DNA from 4 places in the Streptomyces sp. DS1-CR2 genome. Region 1 is predicted to be linked to each of the others. Evidence: riboswitches for the same ligand, from Rfam matches in the RefSeq annotation. Region 1 holds a riboswitch; each other region holds the start of a gene.
What was found. A riboswitch is a leader RNA that binds a small molecule or an ion and turns the genes downstream of it on or off. The one in region 1 is predicted to bind cyclic di-AMP.

Region 1 (4,710 bases):
GATGCGCGCGGTGCCGCCGTCGCGCAGCACCACGTCTGCTTCCCAGTGGGCGGGGTATGCGTGCCGGTCCGACGGGGTCTGCATAGGGCCAGCGTACGGCGCAGCGGTGACAGTCGTACGGGTCGCGGCGCGAGCGGGCCGAAGGCACGCTATGAGGGCCGACGGGCGTGTGCGGGCGGTACGCAGGGCTCACATCGGCACGCCCACCGATGTGGGAGACTGGTCTAGACAACCGTGAGAATCCTGAAGGGCAGCATCACATGGCTGAGCGCCGCGTCAACGTCGGCTGGGCCGAGGGCCTTCACGCCCGCCCCGCCTCCATCTTCGTCCGCGCGGCCACGGCGGCCGGCGTCCCCGTGACGATCGCCAAGGTCGACGGCAACCCCGTCAACGCCGCCTCCATGCTCGCGGTGCTCGGCCTGGGCGCCGGCGGCGGCGAGGAGATCGTCCTGGCCTCCGACGTCGAGGGTGCGGACATCGCGCTCGACCGTCTGGCCAAGCTGGTCGCCGAGGGGCTCGAGGAGCTTCCCGAGACCGTCTAGTAAGGGGCCCCGGTACCGGGTCTCTCGATTCTTGGGCGCCGTCTCCTGCTCACAGAAGATCGCGCCACATAAAGGGTCTGTTCGGTTTTCCGAGCAGACCCTTTTGCTTTCTGCGGCTCTGTTCTCAGAATTCCGGGGCATCGGAAACAGAGCCCCTGGAAATGGGCCGCCCTCTTTGTATACGGCGCCTCTGTTAATGCTGAAGCCCCACCGTGTTGACGGGAGGTTGCGAAGTCCTCACACGGCCACCCGGGCGGGGGGCGCGCAAGCGGTGAGCGGCCGAGGCGCGCTCCGTGTGCTGGGCCGTGAGCGCCCGCGCGCGCTCCGCGTCACCGCGCGCCACGGCGTCGACGATCGCCCCGTGCTCGGCCCAGGAGTCGGCGGGCCGCGCGGGCTGCTCGACGGTGTACATCCACGCGATCTTGTGGCGGAGCTGGGTGAGCATCGTGGTCAGCCCCGGGCTGCCGGACGCCTGCGCCAGCGTCTCGTGGAACCAGCTGCCCAGCGAGCGCAGATCCTCGCTCTGACCTCGCCTGGAGCGCTCCTGACCGAGCCTGACCAGGCCTCGCAGGACCTTCAGGTGCGCCTCGGTGCGGCGCTGCGCGGCGCGGGCCGCCGCGAGCGGTTCGAGGAGCATGCGGATCTCCAGCTGGTCCGCCGCCTCCTGCGCGGAGGGTTCGGCGACGCACGCGCCCGCGTGCCTGCGGGTGACGACGAAGCCCTCGGCCTCCAGAGTGCGCAACGCCTCGCGCACGGGGACGCGCGAGACGCCGTAGCGGCGGGCGAGCACCTCCTCGGTGAGTCTGCCGCCGCGCTCGTAGACACCGGAGACGATGTCGTCGCGGATCGCCGTGCATACCGAGTGCGCCGGAATGCGCATGCCCCGACCTCCGCCTTAATCCCCGCGAAACGCGGTCGATAGTCGCCCGTACAGCGCGATTGACGTCTGTTCAGCTCGCCTGTCCAGCGACTCTATTCCAGCGGGCGCGAATTTCCGACGGCAGGCCGTAATCCATGGATATTTTTTGGACACCGGCGTCAGGAACAGGCGGGTCCGGGAACGACGAATGCCCCGGCTCAGCGAGCCGGGGCATTCGGTGCGTCCTCGCGAGGTACGCGACGAAGGTCAGACGTTCACGCCGTGGGAGCGCAGGTACGCGACGGGGTCGATGTCCGAGCCGTACTCGGGGCTAGTGCGCGCCTCGAAGTGGAGGTGCGGGCCCGTGACGTTGCCGGTCGCTCCGGAGAGGCCTATCTGCTGCCCCGGGGTGACCGTCTGGCCGACGGAGACACCGATGGACGACAGGTGGCCGTACTGCGTGTACGTACCGTCGTTCATCTTGATGACGATGTTGTTGCCGTAGGCGCCGCCCCAGCCGGCCTCCACGACCGTGCCCGCGCCCACCGCGTGGACCGAGGTGCCGCTGGCGGCGTGGAAGTCGATGCCGGTGTGACTGCCGGAGGACCACAGGCCGCTGCTGGCCTTGTACGCGGTGGACACGTACGAGCCGGTGACCGGAATGACGAACGCGTTCAGGCGCTTGCGCTCGGCGGCACGGGCGGCGCGCTCCTTGGCCTCGCGCTCGGCCTTGGCCTTGGCGGCGGCCTCGCGCCGGTCCTCCTCGGCCTTCTTCTTGGCCGCGGCCTCGGCCTTCTTCTTCGCGGCGGCCTCGTCGGCGGCCTGCTGCTGGGCGGCGGCCTGCGCGTCGATCTGCTCCGCGAGGGAGTCACCGATGGAGATGGCCTTGGTCAGGCCGGTCTGCTCAAGAGACGCGTCGTCGGCGGCGAGCGCGGGGGCGGCGAGGCCTCCGATGACACCGGTCGTGGTGAGCGCGGCGACGCCGGCGACCTGCGCGGTGGTGCGCGTGAGACGGCTGGGGCGACGGTGCTTCCCGGTGGCACGGGTGAACGCCATGGGGTGGCTGATCCTTTCCTTCCTTCTCGCCTACCGGGTTAGCTGACGGGTTCGGAGCAGGAAGGTCTCCTACGGACCCCCTTCAGGGAAGGGCGTCCGATTCACCCCAGGGACGGTGGGTCCCCGGCTCCCCCGGCTCGCGCCTTGGGGGACTCGGCGATGACTGTCCGGTGCCACGGGTGCGGCGTACGTCTGGCGGACAGCCGGACCGACGCTAAGCGGGGCAACTTTCAATCAACAAACGGAACCGGGCTTTTGTAGCGCATGCCACAGGGCAGACAGGCAACCACTGGTTCAATTCGGACAAACAAGGGCCCCGGTGGTCATCTCGCCCACCGGGGCCCCTCGTTGCACACCGGTCACGGTCAGCCCGTGACGACGGTCACCTCTCCGATCCCGAGCGCCCTCACGGGCTCCTCGATCTGCGCGGCGTCACCGACGAGCACCGTCACCAGACGGTCCATCGGGAAGGCGTTCACGACAGCCGCAGTGGCCTCCACGGTGCCCGTCGCGGCGAGCCGCCGGTACACCTCCGCCTGGAAGTCGTCCGGCAGGTGCTGCTCGACCTGGTCGGCGAGCGTCCCCGCGACGGCCGCGGCGGTCTCGAACTTGAGCGGGGCGACGCCCACCAAGTTCTGTACAGCCACGTCCCGTTCGGCGTCGGTGAGGCCCTCCGCCGCGAGCGTGCGCAGCACCTTCCAGAGGTCGTCGAGCGCCGGACCCGTGTTCGGCGTGTCCACGGAGCCGCTGATGGCGAGCATCGCGGCGCCCGTCCCGTCCGGCGCCGAGCGCAGCACCTGGGCGAACGCCCGCACGCCGTAGGTGTAACCCTTCTCCTCGCGCAGGACGCGGTCCAGGCGGGAGGTGAGGGTGCCGCCCAGGCAGTACGTGCCGAGCACCTGCGCCGGCCACACCCGGTCGTGCTTGTCCGCGCCGATGCGGCCGATCAGGATCTGCGTCTGTACCGCGCCCGGCCGGTCGACGATGACGACCCTGCCGGTGTCGTCGGCCGTGACGGGCGGTACGGGGCGCGGCTCCGCCGTGTTCCCCGTCCAGGCGCCCAGCGTGTCCGCGAGGAGGGCGTCGAGGTCGATGCCCGCGAGGTCGCCCACGACGACCGCGGTGGCCGTGGCGGGACGCACGTGCCGGTCGTAGAAGGCACGTACGGCCGCCGCGTCGATGGCCGTGACGGTCTCCTCGGTGCCCTGGCGCGGGCGGGACATGCGCGCGGTGGCCGGGAAGAGCTGCTTCGAGAGCTCCTTGGCGGCGCGGCGGCCCGGGTTCGCCGTCTCGTGCGGGATCTCGTCGAGGCGGTTGCGCACGAGGCGTTCGATCTCGCTGTCCGCGAACGCGGGCGCCCTGAGGGCGTCGGCTAGCAGGCCGAGCGCCTTCGGCAGGCGGGAGACGGGCACCTCCAGGGAGACCCGTACGCCGGGGTGGTCGGCGTGCGCGTCGAGCGTCGCGCCGCAGCGCTCCAGCTCGGCGGCGAACTCCTCGGCGGCCAGCTTGTCGGTGCCTTCGGAGAAGGCCCTCGCCATGATGGTGGCGACGCCGTCGAGCCCGGCGGGCTCGGCCTCCAGGGGCGCTTCGAGGTTGATCTCGACCGCGACGACCTGCTGGCCCGGGCGGTGGCAGCGCAGCACCGTCAGGCCGTTGTCGAGGGTGCCGCGCTCGGGCGCCGGGAAGGCCCACGGCCTGGCGGTCCCGGCCTGGGGCTGCGGGTGGAAGTCCATGGTCGCGAGCTCGGTCACTTGCCGGCCTCCTTGTCTGCGGTCCCGATGGTGTCTGCGGTCCCGCCGACGGTCTTGTCCGCGACCTCGTCCGTGAGGGACGCTTCGGCGGTCTCATCGGCCTCTTCGGGGGCCGTGGGCTCGTAGACGAGCACCGCGCGGTTGTCGGGACGCAGGTGGGCCTTGGCCACCTCCTGGACCTCCTCGGCGGTGACGTCGAGGACGCGCTGGACGGCGGTCAGGGCGAGCTGCGGGTCGCCGAACAGGACGGCGAACCTGCACAGTTCGTCGGCACGTCCCGAGACCGTGCCGAGCCGGTCGAGCCACTCGCGCTCCAACTGGGCCTGGGCGCGCTCCATTTCCTCCGGGGTGGGCCCTTCGGCGGCGAACCGCGCGAGCTCCTCGTCGACGGCCTCCTCGATGACCGGGACCTCGACGTCGGCGGACGTCTTCACGTCCAGCCAGCCCACGGAGGGCGCCCCCGCGAGCCGCAGAAGACCGAATCCGGCGGCGACGGCGGTCT
Region 2 (4,710 bases), 5.7 Mb from region 1:
GGCCGCCGACATCCTCGTGCTGGCCGGCCCGATCTGGCTGGGCGACAACAGCTCCGTGACGAAGCGGGTGATCGAACGCCTCTACGCCTGTTCCAGTCTTCTCAACGACGCAGGACAGTACGCCTATTACGGCCGCGTCGGCGGCTGCCTGATCACCGGCAATGAGGACGGTGTCAAACACTGCGCGATGAATGTCCTCTACAGCCTGCAACACCTGGGTTACACCATCCCTCCCCAGGCCGACGCCGGATGGATCGGTGAGGCCGGCCCCGGCCCCTCCTACCTCGACCCGGGTTCCGGCGGCCCCGAAAACGACTTCACCAACCGCAACACCACCTTCATGACCTGGAACCTGCTGCACCTGGCCCGGGCATTGAAAGATCTCGGTGGCATCCCCGCCTACGGCAACCAGCGCACCGCCTGGGACGCCGGCTGCCGCCACGACTACGAAAACCCGGAACACCGGTAGCGGCACCCGCAGGGAAACGGACCATCCCGCCCTGGCGACGGTCAGATGCCGCGCACGCCGCGAACGCCCGCACACCCCGGCACCAGCCGCCCGCGTCCCGTCAGCCCACCGCACAACCAGAGCCGAGGAAGCGGCCCGTCCCACGGCTCACCACAACGCGGCGTTTCCTGCCGGGAAGCAGGAACGAGCCGCTCCCATAAGCGCGTTCGCGCTCGCGTCCAGCACGCCTTCGCTCGGATGTAGGGCTGAAATATCCCGCTCGCGTGACTGGCGAATCAAAGGAAAAGGCGTACACCGCGCCCTGCTCACTGCACGACCTCGGCCTTGCCGAATAGAGCACCCGCCCAGCGACAGACGACCGGACCTCACGAACTCGCGGATCATGTCGGAACAGCCTTTAGTCGCGCGCCCAGCCGAGTTCCCGCTCTGTCTGCACCGGCGCCGCAACTCCGGCATTGCCGTCATGTTCCATGCGGCCGAGTAACTGCCCCTATTCCTGCGCTTCTTCGCGGCGGACCTTCGGTTCGTGTCCGCCCTGACGCAGGTGCGTGCGGAGTTCCCGTCCCTCGTCCAGTCGACCACTGAGGCCCGGGATTAACCAGGCCTCCCACGCAGAGAGATACCTGCCCGGAAAACCGGAGTCGGCAGAGGATTTCAGCAGCCTCCTCCCGGTCCAGGCCGGGGACCTTCACTGGCATACCAGTGACGATCGGCAACTGAATCCCCATCACATGCAGACCGTCTTCTGAGCTCACGCGCATCCTGAGCCGGCAAGATCTCCGGGGGCAGCATCGGAGCCCTCACCTGTCCCGCCCCCGGGTATCCCGGGAGGCCAGCAGGCCAGCGGGCCGGCGGGCCGGCGGGAAGGGCACTCCGATGATGGAGCCCGTCGACCTCACCTCAGTCGATCCCTGAGCCAAACCGCACAAGGCCACACTCAGGCGCCATCCCGATCGGCACCCGCTCATGAACCGTGCAGCGGGGACGTCCGTCGGTCCGCGCGACCGCGCCAGCATTAATGGCGATATGCCGCATACAGTACCAAAAGCGACACGACGCTATGTCCGTCTTTGCGTGAGAAGTTGCCCTTTCGCATTATTAGCGGTGTAAGCGAAGCTCTGCCTCTATCACGAGGTATTGATGCGAAATATCGCACTCTGATACACCGTCGACCGTCATTCCAACCCGCATCGGCATTCAGTGAACCGTGTCACACGGCCGGACGCGGGCCCCGAGCTCTGCTGAACCCACTTCCCTTCTACGCAAAGCGGGTTGGGCTTTTCGATCAAAGAGAGCGGCGGGTTCTGGTCGCCCGAGGCAGGGATCTCACATTCCGTTCTCGGAATTCTGGTCTTGTTCTGTCGGCTCCTTCTCGCCTAATGTCGCCGTCAATCCGGATGGAACGCCGAATCCTGCCGCTATCCGGATTCCCTCCCATCCACTCGGTTACGCACGGCAGGAGCGGGGGACCCAGGTAAGCCGCCGATCTGGTTTCCGGAACGGCTCGGGGTGAAGTCGCATTCGCAGTGCGACCGGACATCTCCCGTCCGAACCCGACAGCTCACCTCGCAGGCGACGGAGAGGAACACGACATGCCCTCAAAGGGAAAGCACCGCCGCCCCAAGTCCATCTCGTTCACCCGGGGAATCGCCGCCGCAGGCACGGGCGCAGCTGTGCTCGCTCTCCCGGTGCTCGGCGCGACCAGCGCCGGCGCAGCGCAGGCCGCCCCGGCCGCAAAGAGCGCCGCGGCCCCCACGACGTACGTCGTCGCCGCGGGCGACTCCCTCGTCAAGATCGCCCGAGAGCACTCTCTGAGCGGCGGCTGGAAGAAGCTGTACCAGGACAACCGAGCCGCCCTCGGTGACAACCCGGGGCTGATCCACCCCGGTGTCAAGCTCACGCTCGGCAAGAAGAGCCCGGCCAAGCCCGCAGCCACCAGGGCGTCCGCCGAGCGGGCCGACCGCTCCGAGAACCGGACCACGCTCGCCGCCGCCCCGGCGAAGAAGTCCTACACGAACGACCTCGACGGCTGGATCAAGGAGTCGCTCGACATCATGGCCAAGCACAACATTCCCGGCTCCTACGAGGGCATCCACCGCAACATCATGCGCGAGTCCTCCGGCAACCCGCTGGCCATCAACAACTGGGACTCCAACGCTGTCGCAGGAACCCCGTCCAAGGGGCTCCTGCAGGTCATCGACCCCACGTTCACCGCGTACCACGTGCCCGGCACGTCGATGAACAGCTACGACCCGGTCGCCAACATCACCGCCGCCTGCAACTACGCGGCCGACAAGTACGGCTCGATCGACAACGTGAACGGCGCGTACTGACAGCCGGTTCCACCATGAGGCTCGCAGTCGTCGCAGGCAGACCACGCTTGCGCGCTTGCGTGCCTTACAAGGAGGACCTCCTGGGCCCGAACGGAAGCCCGACGACTGCCAGTTGAAGCGCATCGATGATGCCATGGCCCTGAAGTCCCGTAAGCATGAAGGGACTTCAGGGCCATTTTGCGTCCTGTCCAACCCCTTGCGCGCCATCACCCCGGTGCATATCCTCCCCGCGAATCGAAGCGCTTCGACATCACGGAGAGAGACAGCATGGCAGACCCACACCCGGTCATCCCCGGGTTCCACCCGGACCCCAGCGTCTGCCGCGTCGGCGACGACTACTACCTCGCGTGCTCGAGCTTCGAGTACGTCCCCGGGGTGCCGCTCTTCCACAGTCGCGACCTGGTGCACTGGCGGCAGATCGGCAACGTCCTCGACCGGCCCGGCCAGTTGCGGCTGCCCTGGGACACACCCTCCTCCGCCGGGATCTACGCGCCGACACTGCGCCACCACGACGGCCGCTTCTGGCTGGTCGTCACCAATGTGAGCCTGGGCGGCGGCAATCTGCTCGTCTCCGCGACCGACCCGGCGGGCCGCTGGTCGGACCCGGTCCCGCTGCCCGGCGTACCGGGCATCGATCCGGATCTCGCCTGGGACGAGGACGGCGCGTGCTGGGTCACGGTCGCCGGGATCTCCCAGGTCCGTATCGACCCGTACACCGGCGAGACGTTCGGCGAGCCGCGCCCGCTGTGGTCCGGCACACCGGGCGCCAAGGCCCCGGAGGCGCCGCACCTGTACCACGTAGGTGACTACTGGTACCTGCTGATCGCCGAGGGCGGCACCGAGCGCGGGCATGCCGTCTCCGTGGCCCGCGGCCCCGCGCCCACCGGCCCCTTCGAACCTTGTCCGGCCAATCCGGTCCTGACCCACCGCAGCACCGACGAACCCGTCCAGAACACCGGGCACGCCGATCTGGTGCAGGCAGCCGACGGCACGTGGTGGATGGTGTTCCTCGGGGTGCGGCCGCGCGGCGGCACCCCCGGCTGGCACGTGCTCGGCCGCGAGACCTTCCTCGCGCCGGTGACCTGGGAAAACGGCTGGCCGGTCGTCGGCCCGCCCGCGACGGCCGGGCCCGCGCCCGCCTCCGCCGAACCCTTCACGGACGACTTCGACGACGCCGAACTGCAGCCCTCATGGATCTCACTCCGCCACCGCTCCCCGCGGCACTGCACCACGAAGGAACGGCCGGGCCGCCTGACACTGCACGCCCTCGGGGGCGGCCCCGACGCCGCCGACGTCACCTTCGTCGGCCACCGGCAGCAGCACCTCTCCTGCCGCGTCCGCGCCCACCTCGACCCGGCGGACGGCACCGGCGGCTCGCGGTCCGGCTCGACGAGCGGCACCACTACGAGATCGAGGCCGACGCCGCAGAAGTACGGGTGATCGCCCGTGTCGGACCGCTGCGCACCGTGGTGGCCTCCACGTCCCGGGCGACGGCCGAAGGGCCGCTCGTGCTCGGCGTCGACGTGACCCCCACGGACAGCCCGCGCGACGCGCGCACCGGCCCGGACACGCTCGCGTTCGGCGTCGAGGAGCCGGACGGCACGTTCACCGCCCTCGCGGCCCTCGACGGCCGCTACCTGTCGACCGAGGTGGCCGGCGGGTTCACCGGCCGCGTCATCGGCCTGTACGCCGCGACCGGTACCGCCCACTTCGACTGGTTCCGCTACGAGCCGCTCACCATCTGAACCCGACCGCTGACCGAGACCACAGCACTCAACCACCGAACTCAGCCACGGAAAGGGACCTGTATGAGACAAGCACGGAGCCGCCGACGCCGCGTCGGATGGATGGCGGGCCTCTTCCTGGCCTTACTCGCCACCGTCGGCACCGCCCAGACCGGGGCCGTGG
Region 3 (4,710 bases), 2.6 Mb from region 1:
CGTTCGACTCCCGCTACGTTCACCAGTCATCGCGGCACCACCCGCCGCAGGATTCCCCGAGCCACCGAAAGGCGCCTCCATGCTCACCGGGAACGGTCGTCACCGTCGCCCCCGCCAGGCTCCCGCGCTCATCGTCGCCGCGGGAGTGGCCGGCTCCGCCATCGCGATCCCTCTGCTCGGCGCGACCAGCGCGAGCGCCGCGTCGACGGCCACATGGGACAAGCTCGCCGAGTGTGAGAGCGGCGGCTCCTGGAGCGCCGATCCGGGCAACGGCTATTACGGCGGGCTCCAGTTCTCCCAGGAGATCTGGGAGAACTACGGCGGCCTCGACTTCGCGCCGCGCGCGGACCAGGCCAGCCGCTCTCAGCAGATCGCCGTCGCCGAGAAGGTCCTCGCCGACCAGGGCCCGAGGGCATGGCCGGTCTGCTCGGTCACCTCGGGGCTCACGGCGGACGACGCGGCGGCCAAGGTTGATCCCGGGGCGGCCCTGCCGACCCCGTCCGCGTCCGCCGGCGACTCCGGCAGCGACGACGCGGCGGACGGCGACACCGCGAAGGACGACGCGAGCGACGAGCCGGCGGACTCCGCGACCTCGGGCGCGGAGGACGACTCCCGAGAGAAGAATCACGACACCTCGGGTGATACCGCAGGCAACGCCTCGGATGGTGCCGAGGGTGACAAGTCCGGCCGGGACGGCTCGACTTCGACCCCCGCGACGCCCTCGCCGGAGACCTCCGACGGCTCGGACGCGGCCACCCCGCCCGCCTCCGGCCGACACCGCGGCGACGCCGCCGCGGACGACGCCGCGGGCTCCTCGCGTGCCGACGACGGCTCGGGCCGCCACGCCTCGCGCGGCGACGAAAGCGGACGTAAGCAAGCGAATCAGGATGAAGACGCCTACACCGTGCGCGCCGGCGACAACCTCTGGGACATCGCCGACACCCATGACGTGGACGGCGGATGGGCCGCTCTGTATGCCGAGAACAAGAAGACGGTGGGTGCCGACCCGGACCTCATCCTTCCTGGTCAGAGTCTGGATCTTGGGCTCGAATCGGGCGAAAAGTAGCGGCAGTTCGGGCTGAATGTCCGCTTTAGCGAGAGTGAGAGATGGGTCTCAAAGGCCCTGATCGTCTTTGAAATTCCGGCGATCCACTGCTTACGGTCATCACCGCTCGCCACAGCGGGCCCCGTCGGATGTCACGCCGAATCCTGCCAATGTCCGTACGGGAACAGTCGTCGCGTAAGCGCCGTAGGCAGGAGCGGGGGACCCAAGGTAAGTGCCGGCCCCGGCCGTTGAGAGACGGCCGAACGACCGGCTTGGGGTGAAGTCGCACGCAGGACGTGCGACCGGGCACTCATCCGGCCCGAACCCGACAGCTCACCTCGTAGGCGTCGGTGAGGGGATCTCTCGATGCTGTTTTCCAGCAAGGGCAAGCACCGCCGCCCGACTGCCATTCAGCGGTCTGTTCGCGTCGCCACGCTCGCCGGTGTCGCCGGTGCCGCTGTCGCCGTCCCGCTGATGGGTGCCACCGGCGCCTCCGCCGCCACCGCCTCCGAGTGGGACGCGGTCGCGCAGTGCGAGGCCGGCGGCAACTGGTCGATCAACACGGGCAACGGCTACTACGGCGGCCTCCAGTTCTCCTCGTCCACGTGGGCCGCGTACGGCGGCACCGCGTACGCCTCCACCGCCGACAAGGCCTCCAAGGCGCAGCAGATAGCCGTCGCCGAGAAGGTCCTGGCCAGCCAGGGCAAGGGTGCCTGGCCGAGCTGCGGCGTGGGCCTGTCCGCCGCCTCGACCGGCTCCGCCCCGGCCGCCACCCCGCAGCCGGAGCGCAAGGCCGAGCAGCCGACCACCCGCAGCCAGGAGCGCACGACGCCTGCCGCGAAGCAGGAGTCGAAGAAGACCGTCGAGACCCCGACCGGCAAGAAGGTCAAGAAGGGTGACGGCGAGTACAAGGTGAAGGCCGGTGACACGCTCAGCACCATCGCCGAGGCGCACGACACCAAGGGCGGCTGGGCGAAGCTCTTCAAGCTGAACAAGGACATCGTCGAGGACGCCGACCTGATCTACCCGGGCCAGCAGCTCCACCTCAAGTAAGCAGGAGAGGAGCAGCGGCCCCCAGGCCGCTCGGGTACCGGCTTTCGGCGGACGGCCGGTACCACGCCAGGTTTCCCCCAAGGACTCCCCGCCCCGGGTGCGCATTCCCCCGTCGCGCCCGGGGCGGGGCTCTGGTGTGTGAGGGGTCCTGGGCTTTCGTCCGTTGTCGGCCGGGATTTTTTGTTCCGTTCGGAAACAATTCGCTCTCGGTTTTGTCCACGGGCCGGTCGGTCGGCTGGCCGATGCCCGGAGCCGGATAGGCTCACGTGTTGCCGGACCATGCGGCCCGGCGTAGTTGCGTCACATCCCAGAAGGAGATGCTCGTGCCGTCCATCGACGTCGTCGTAGCCCGGGAAATCCTGGACTCCCGAGGCAACCCCACGGTCGAGGTCGAGGTCGGCCTCGACGACGGCAGCACCGGTCGTGCCGCTGTCCCGTCCGGTGCGTCCACCGGCGCGTTCGAGGCCATCGAACTCCGCGACGGTGACCCGAACCGCTACCAGGGCAAGGGTGTCGAGAAGGCCGTCCTCGCCGTCATCGAGCAGATCGGCCCGGAGCTCGTCGGCTACGACGCCACCGAGCAGCGCCTGATCGACCAGGCGATGTTCGACCTGGACGCCACCGACAACAAGGGCTCGCTCGGCGCCAACGCCATTCTCGGCGTCTCCCTCGCCGTCGCGCACGCCGCCTCCGAGGCCAGCGACCTGCCGCTGTTCCGCTACCTCGGCGGCCCGAACGCGCACCTGCTGCCCGTCCCGATGATGAACATCCTCAACGGTGGGTCGCACGCCGACTCCAACGTCGACATCCAGGAGTTCATGATCGCGCCGATCGGCGCGGAGTCCTTCTCCGAGGCCCTTCGCTGGGGCGCCGAGGTCTATCACACCCTCAAGAAGGTGCTGAAGACCAAGGGCCTGTCCACCGGCCTGGGCGACGAGGGCGGCTTCGCCCCGAACCTGGAGTCGAACCGTGCCGCGCTCGACCTCATCATCGAGGCCATCAAGCAGGCCGGTTACGTCCCCGGCGAGCAGATCGCGCTCGCGCTCGACGTCGCCGCGTCCGAGTTCTACAAGGACGGCCTGTACGAGTTCGAGGGCAAGTCCCGCTCGGCCGCCGAGATGACCGAGTACTACGAGGAGCTCGTCTCCGCATACCCGCTGGTCTCCATCGAGGACCCGCTGTACGAGGACGACTGGGCCGGCTGGAAGGTCATCACCGACAAGCTGGGCGACAAGGTCCAGATCGTCGGCGACGACCTCTTCGTCACCAACCCGGAGCGCCTGGCCCGCGGCATCGAGGAGGGCTCCGCCAACGCCCTGCTCGTCAAGGTCAACCAGATCGGTTCGCTGACCGAGACCCTGGACGCCGTCGAGATGGCCCAGCGCAACGGCTTCAAGTGCATGATGTCCCACCGCTCCGGCGAGACCGAGGACGTCACCATCGCCGACCTCGCCGTCGCGGTGAACTGCGGCCAGATCAAGACCGGCGCCCCGGCCCGCTCGGACCGCGTCGCCAAGTACAACCAGCTCCTGCGCATCGAGGAGATCCTCGACGACGCCGCGGTCTACGCCGGCCGCAGCGCGTTTCCCCGCTTCAAGGGCTGACGCCCTGCGCTCGGCGGCCCCCGCTTCAAGGGCTGAGCCACACAGGCTTCGGTAGAAGCGTCGTACGTACGTCCCCGCACCCGGTCCCGTACCGTGTGCGGGGACGTACGCACGTAAAGGGGAGGCGCGAAGATGGCCGGGAGAGTCCGGGACAGGGACCGTGACCGGTTCTCCACCGCGACCCGGCTGCGTCTGCTCGGCGAGCAGACCGCCGAGCGCGTCTACCGCTCCCAGACCAGACGCCAGGCCCGCCGCTCCCGCCTCACCGGCCGCGCGGCACTCCTGGCCCTCGTCCTGTGCACCCTGGTCGTCGCGCTCGCGTACCCCATAAGGCAGTACGTCACCCAGCGCGGGGAGATCGCCGACCTCCAGCGCCAGCAGCAGGAGGCCCAGAGCAGGGTCGACAGGCTGCGCGACGAGAAGGCACGCTGGCAGGACGACTCGTACGCGGAGCAGCGGATCCGCGAGCGGCTCCACCTGGTGATGCCGGGCGAGACCGGCTACATCGCGCGCGACCCCGACGCGGCGAAGCGCACCCGCTCCGAGCAGGGCGCGACGGGCCGGCCCTGGTACTCGAACGTCTGGGACGGCGTCGACAAGGCCGACCGCCCCGACAACTGACCCGTCCCACCAACGCCCGAAGCCCAAGCCCCAAGCCTCAAGCCCGAACCCGTAGTACCCCCACCGAAGTTCACTGAAGGAAAGCCCCCAGGCATGGACACGCCCCCGCCCCAGACCGAGCCGACCACGCCCACGGACGCCGACATCCAGGCGTTCAAGGAGCAGCTCGGCCGCCCGCCGCGCGGCCTGCGGGCCATCGCGCACCGCTGCCCGTGCGGCAACCCGGACGTGGTCGAGACGGCCCCGCGCCTCGAGGACGGCACGCCCTTCCCGACGACGTACTACCTCACGTGCCCGCGCGCCGCGTCCGCGATCGGCACCCTGGAGGCGAACGGCGTCATGAAGGAGATGACGGAGCGCCTCCAGACCGACCCCGAGCTCGCGGAC
Region 4 (4,710 bases), 2.1 Mb from region 1:
ACGCGCTCGGCGACTTCTTCACAGCGTAGAGACATTACGGCCCGCCCGGCTTCGAGGCCGATGGGCCAGAACTGCCACCGTCGAACTGGCGTCAATCGCCCGGCCCTCTCCGACCGCGGAGCATGCCGGTTCGAGCCGACGCAAGAACGCTGGGAGCCATTGGGGAGCCGACTTGCTCCCGAAGCCCCTTCCACTCCACGCGACCGGATACACCGAAGGCCCGGAACCAATGGTTACGGGCCTTCGGTCTTCAGTAGCGGGGACAGGATTTGAACCTGCGACCTCTGGGTTATGAGCCCAGCGAGCTACCGAGCTGCTCCACCCCGCGTCGGTAAACACGACTCTACGCCATTGCGGCGACAGAACGCGAATCGGTTGCCCGGCGTTCCGCGATCCGCCGCCTCGGGCCCCTTTCACCCGGTCGGTCCCGCCAGGTCGCCCGCCGCCTTTTCCGGGGGAACCCTGGGGTGGGGCCCGACGGCGTGCGCAGGCGCGGGACCGACGCGGACGGTGGCGGGAGACGAGCGGTGGGGCAGCGAGGAGGACACAGGTCAGAGGCGGAGCCGGGCCTGTCCCGCGCGCGGTTCTTCGTGCGGCTGCTGGTCGTGCTGCTCATCGTGGTCGGGGCGATCTATGACTACGTCACGCCGTCGACGTTCACCGGCGTGCCCCTCTTCACCGCCGCCCCGCTGGTCGCCGCCCCGTTCTTCTCGCCCCGCGGCACCTTGCTGACCGGCCTCGCGACCGTCGCCGTCGTACTCGGGGTGCATCTCAGATACACCCGCAGTTACGACACCGACGCCGTCACCGAACTCGTCACGGTCGCCACCGTCGCCGTCCTCGCCTGTGTCATGAACCGCGTCGTGCGGCGGGGCAGTGAGCAGCTCACCTCCGTGCGCCAGATCGCCGAGGCGGCCCAGCGCGCCGTCCTGCCCGAGCCCGCGGAGCGCATCGGCGGCCTGGAGATCGCGGCCCGCTACGAGGCGGCCCAGGCGGGGGCCTTCATCGGGGGCGACCTGTACGCGGTGCAGGACACCCCGCACGGGGTGCGGCTCGTCGTGGGAGACGTACGCGGGAAGGGCATGGGCGCGGTGTCCGCCGTGGCCGTCGTCATCGGCGCCTTCCGGGAGGCGGCCGAACAGGAGGCGACCCTGGAGGCGGTCGCGCAGCGCCTGGAGCGGGCGCTCGCGCGGGAGGGGCTGCGGCGCAACGGCCTCGACGAGTTCGAGGGTTTCACCACGGCCGTGCTCGCCGAGATCCCGCACGGCAACGGCCTCGTACGGGTCATCAACCGCGGCCATCCGGAACCCCTGATCCTGGGCGGCGACGGGGCGCTCAAGGTCCTGTCGCCGCCGGAGCCCGCGCTGCCGCTCGGGATGGGTGGCCTCGGCAGCTGGCCCGACCGGGCGTCCGAGACGGAGTTCCCGTCCGGGGCGACGCTGCTGCTCTACACCGACGGCCTCTCGGAGGCGCGCGACGCGGAGGGCACCTTCTACGACCCGGCGGCCCGGCTCGCGGGGCGGATGTTCTCGGGGCCCGATCCGCTGCTTGCCGCGCTCACCGCCGAGGTCCGCCGGCATACCGGGGGCGGCACGACGGACGACATGGCGCTGCTCGCGGTGAGGCGGCCGTGAAGCAGCAGTGAAGCAGCCGTGAGCGCCGTCTTCACCTTCCGTAGTCGAATGACGTCGCTGCGCATAACATTTGACAAACCGTCAGATGGGCGGCCCGCTCCGACGGCCGGTCAACTCGCCCGATTCCGCCCGCTCGTGCCCCGATAAGTCCAGGCCAAAGGCGTTAACGATCAGTCGGAACGGCTTGGAATCGGGCCCCGGTGTCTATTAACGTTCGATAACGCAGCGCGGTCGTCCCAGCCGTCACAAGAGATGGCTCCGTGCGCACGCGCCTAATCCCGCAAGGGAGCCGGGGAACCACCAACTTGGGGTGAATCGGACGTCTTTCCTCGCGGAAGGCGTCGGTAGGAGACCTTCCTGCTCCGAACCCGTCAGCTAACCCGGTAGGCGAGAAGGAAGGAAAGGAGCGCGCCCCAGTGGCGTCCAACCGGCCTGCCCCAGAGTTCTCCTACGCGCCGATCGACGAAGAGTTCGGCGAAGCGGACGAGCAGACCTGGGACGAGTGGAATCCCACCGAGGAGTCCGTCCGCCCCGTACGCGGCAGGCACCGCGTAGCCAAGCAGCGCGGCGGTCTCGCGCGCAGCTCCACAGTTCTCGGGGTCGGCGTGATCGCGGCCGTCGGCGCGGGCGGCATCGCCACCGCGCAGGGCGGCAAGCCCCCCGTACACATCTCGATGCCCGACCTCTCCGCCGTCAAGGACTCGCTGCCCGACGCCAAGTCGCTGCCCGGCGTGGGCGCGCTGATATCCGATGCCTCCGCAGATGACGACTCGTCCGGCGGCGACGCGACCCCGCTGACCGGCGCCGGCATCACGACCGCGGACGCCGAGCAGGGCGCGACCGCGGGTGAGGCCCTGCGCGCCCGCATCATGCAGCAGGCCGAGCAGCAGCAGAACCAGGCCGCCGACGCCGAGGCCGCGGCCGCCGAGGAGGCCGCCGCGAAGAAGGCCGCCGAGGACGCGGCCAAGGAGCAGGACGCCGCCCAGGCCAAGGCCGCCGCCGACAAGAAGGCGGCGGAGGAGGCCGCGAAGAAGAAGGCCGAGGCCGAGCGCCTCGCCGAGCTCGCCAAGAGCTTCACGCTGCCGGTCGCCTCCTACACGATCACCGGCACCTTCGGTCAGCCCGGCTCGATGTGGTCCTCCGGCTACCACACGGGTCTCGACTTCGCCGCTCCCACGGGTACGCCGCTGAAGGCGATCCACTCCGGCACCGTCAAGGAGGCCGGCTGGGCGGGCGCGTACGGCTACCGCACCGTCCTCGAGCTGCCGGACGGCACCGAGCTCTGGTACTGCCACCAGTCGTCCCTCAACGTCAGCGCCGGCCAGAAGGTGACCAGCGGCGACGTCATCGGCCGCGTCGGCGCCACCGGCAACGTGACCGGGCCGCACCTCCACCTGGAGGTCCACCCCGGCGGCCAGGCGACCGGGGTCGACCCCGCGCCGTGGCTGCGCACCAACGGTCTGACCATCTAAAGGCTCGTCACTCTCCGAACCCCGGCGGTCCTGACGGCAACCCCCCGACGTCAGGGCTGCCGGTCGGCCATGCCCGGAATATCTTGCTTCGTATCGGTGTTAAAACAAGCCATGACTTCTCTTCGCAAGCTTGGCTCGTCAGACCTCGAGGTGTTCCCGCTCTCCCTCGGCGGCAACGTGTTCGGCTGGACCGCCGACGAGGCGCAGTCCTTCGCCGTGCTCGACGCGTACGTCGCCGCCGGCGGCAACTTCGTCGACACGGCCGACGCGTACTCGTCGTGGGTTCCGGGCAACAAGGGCGGCGAGTCCGAGACCGTCATCGGCAAGTGGCTTGCCGCGCGCGGCAACCGCTCCGATGTCGTCATCGCCACCAAGGTCGGCTCCCACCCCGACTTCAAGGGCCTGTCCGCGAACACCATCAAGTCCGCCGCAGACGAGTCCCTGCGCCGCCTCGGCACGGACTACATCGACCTCTACTACACGCACTTCGACGACCCGTCCGTGCCGGTCGAGGAGATCATCACCGCCCTCGACGAGCTGGTGAAGTCCGGGAAGGTGCGCGCCATCGCCGCGTCGAACCTGACCCCGGAGCGCCTCCAGGAGTCGCTGGACTTCTCCGACCGCGAGGGCCTCGCCCGCTACGCGGCGCTCCAGCCGCACTACAACCTCGTCTCGCGCGACACCTACGAGGGCGGGCTCCAGGAGGTGGCCTCCCGCGGCGGCCTCGCCGCCGTCCCGTACTACGCCCTGGCGTCCGGGTTCCTGACGGGCAAGTACCGGCCGGGCACCGAGGTCGACAGCCCGCGGGCCGCGGGCGCGGGTCAGCACCTGCAGACCGAGCGCGGTGTGCGCGTCCTCAAGGCCCTCGACGAGGTGGCGCAGGCGCACGGCGCCCAGGTCGCGACGGTCGCCCTCGCCTGGCTCGCGTCCCGCCCGACGGTGGCCGCACCGATCGCGTCCGCCCGCACCGTGGAGCAGCTGCCGGCGCTGGTGGCCATGGCCGACCTGGAGCTGACGGACGCGGAGCTCTCGAAGCTCACGGAGGCGTCCGCCTGAGGCGTTCTCAGTAGCGGTACGGGTTGTACGCGTTGTGGGCGCTGTGCGCGGGGAACTGGGCGCCGGGCCCCGCGTGCACCGGCCCCGCGTGCACCGGCCCCGCGTACATCGGCGGCACCCACACGGGCGGCGCGGTGGCGCGGGACGCGTAGGCGAGGGCGGGGCGGGCCGCGTGGCGCCGCGCCCACAGCTCGTCGAGCAGCTCCCGCTCCCGTACGACATAGTCCGCCCCGGCCCGGCCGCGCCGCCCGCGGTGGCGCAGGAGCGCGAGTGAGGTCGCGTACTGCTGGTACTGGGCGACGGCCCTGGCCGTCTCCTTGCCGCCGTGGTGCTGCGCGAACTCGCGGGCCAGGCGGCGGGCGCGCATCGAGCCGAGGGCGAACGGCTCGGCCGGTCCGACCCAGCCGGCCGCCGCGTACGCGGGCAGCTCGGAGCGCACCGTGCGCAGTTCGCGCTGGCGGGTTCCGATCGCGAGCCAGGTCAGCAGCCCGAACGCGGGCATCATGAACAGCGCGTAGACCCCGAAGAATCCGAACCGGCCGAACGCC

Region 2: linked by a shared signal. The riboswitch ahead of ACY0PA_RS03705 (transglycosylase SLT domain-containing protein) and the one ahead of ACY0PA_RS30725 (M23 family metallopeptidase) in region 1 are both predicted to bind cyclic di-AMP.
Region 3: linked by a shared signal. The riboswitch ahead of ACY0PA_RS18725 (transglycosylase family protein) and the one ahead of ACY0PA_RS30725 (M23 family metallopeptidase) in region 1 are both predicted to bind cyclic di-AMP.
Region 4: linked by a shared signal. The riboswitch ahead of ACY0PA_RS20905 (M23 family metallopeptidase) and the one ahead of ACY0PA_RS30725 (M23 family metallopeptidase) in region 1 are both predicted to bind cyclic di-AMP.

The regions. Positions count from the first base shown of each region.
Region 1 is NZ_CM147085.1:6,478,376-6,483,085, reverse strand. Features, by position in the region: gene ACY0PA_RS30740 (bifunctional acetate--CoA ligase family protein/GNAT family N-acetyltransferase) at 1-84, opposite strand, end outside; gene ACY0PA_RS30735 (HPr family phosphocarrier protein) at 261-542, shown strand; gene ACY0PA_RS30730 (GntR family transcriptional regulator) at 736-1,422, opposite strand; gene ACY0PA_RS30725 (M23 family metallopeptidase) at 1,669-2,457, opposite strand; cyclic di-AMP (ydaO/yuaA leader) riboswitch at 2,471-2,626, opposite strand; gene ACY0PA_RS30720 (M16 family metallopeptidase) at 2,823-4,208, opposite strand; gene ACY0PA_RS30715 (M16 family metallopeptidase) at 4,205-4,710, opposite strand, start outside.
Region 2 is NZ_CM147085.1:745,752-750,461, forward strand. Features, by position in the region: gene ACY0PA_RS03700 (flavodoxin family protein) at 1-469, shown strand, start outside; cyclic di-AMP (ydaO/yuaA leader) riboswitch at 1,903-2,059, shown strand; gene ACY0PA_RS03705 (transglycosylase SLT domain-containing protein) at 2,062-2,802, shown strand; partial or broken gene ACY0PA_RS03710 (glycoside hydrolase family 43 protein) at 3,070-4,547, shown strand; gene ACY0PA_RS03715 (hypothetical protein) at 4,611-4,710, shown strand, end outside.
Region 3 is NZ_CM147085.1:3,872,328-3,877,037, reverse strand. Features, by position in the region: gene ACY0PA_RS18730 (transglycosylase family protein) at 80-1,066, shown strand; cyclic di-AMP (ydaO/yuaA leader) riboswitch at 1,236-1,407, shown strand; gene ACY0PA_RS18725 (transglycosylase family protein) at 1,412-2,098, shown strand; gene eno (phosphopyruvate hydratase) at 2,416-3,702, shown strand; gene ACY0PA_RS18715 (FtsB family cell division protein) at 3,835-4,323, shown strand; gene ACY0PA_RS18710 (DUF501 domain-containing protein) at 4,417-4,710, shown strand, end outside.
Region 4 is NZ_CM147085.1:4,349,609-4,354,318, reverse strand. Features, by position in the region: gene ACY0PA_RS20920 (alpha/beta fold hydrolase) at 1-29, shown strand, start outside; tRNA gene ACY0PA_RS20915 (tRNA-Met) at 255-328, opposite strand; gene ACY0PA_RS20910 (PP2C family protein-serine/threonine phosphatase) at 528-1,634, shown strand; cyclic di-AMP (ydaO/yuaA leader) riboswitch at 1,894-2,039, shown strand; gene ACY0PA_RS20905 (M23 family metallopeptidase) at 2,051-3,106, shown strand; gene ACY0PA_RS20900 (aldo/keto reductase) at 3,218-4,162, shown strand; gene ACY0PA_RS20895 (PrsW family intramembrane metalloprotease) at 4,170-4,710, opposite strand, start outside.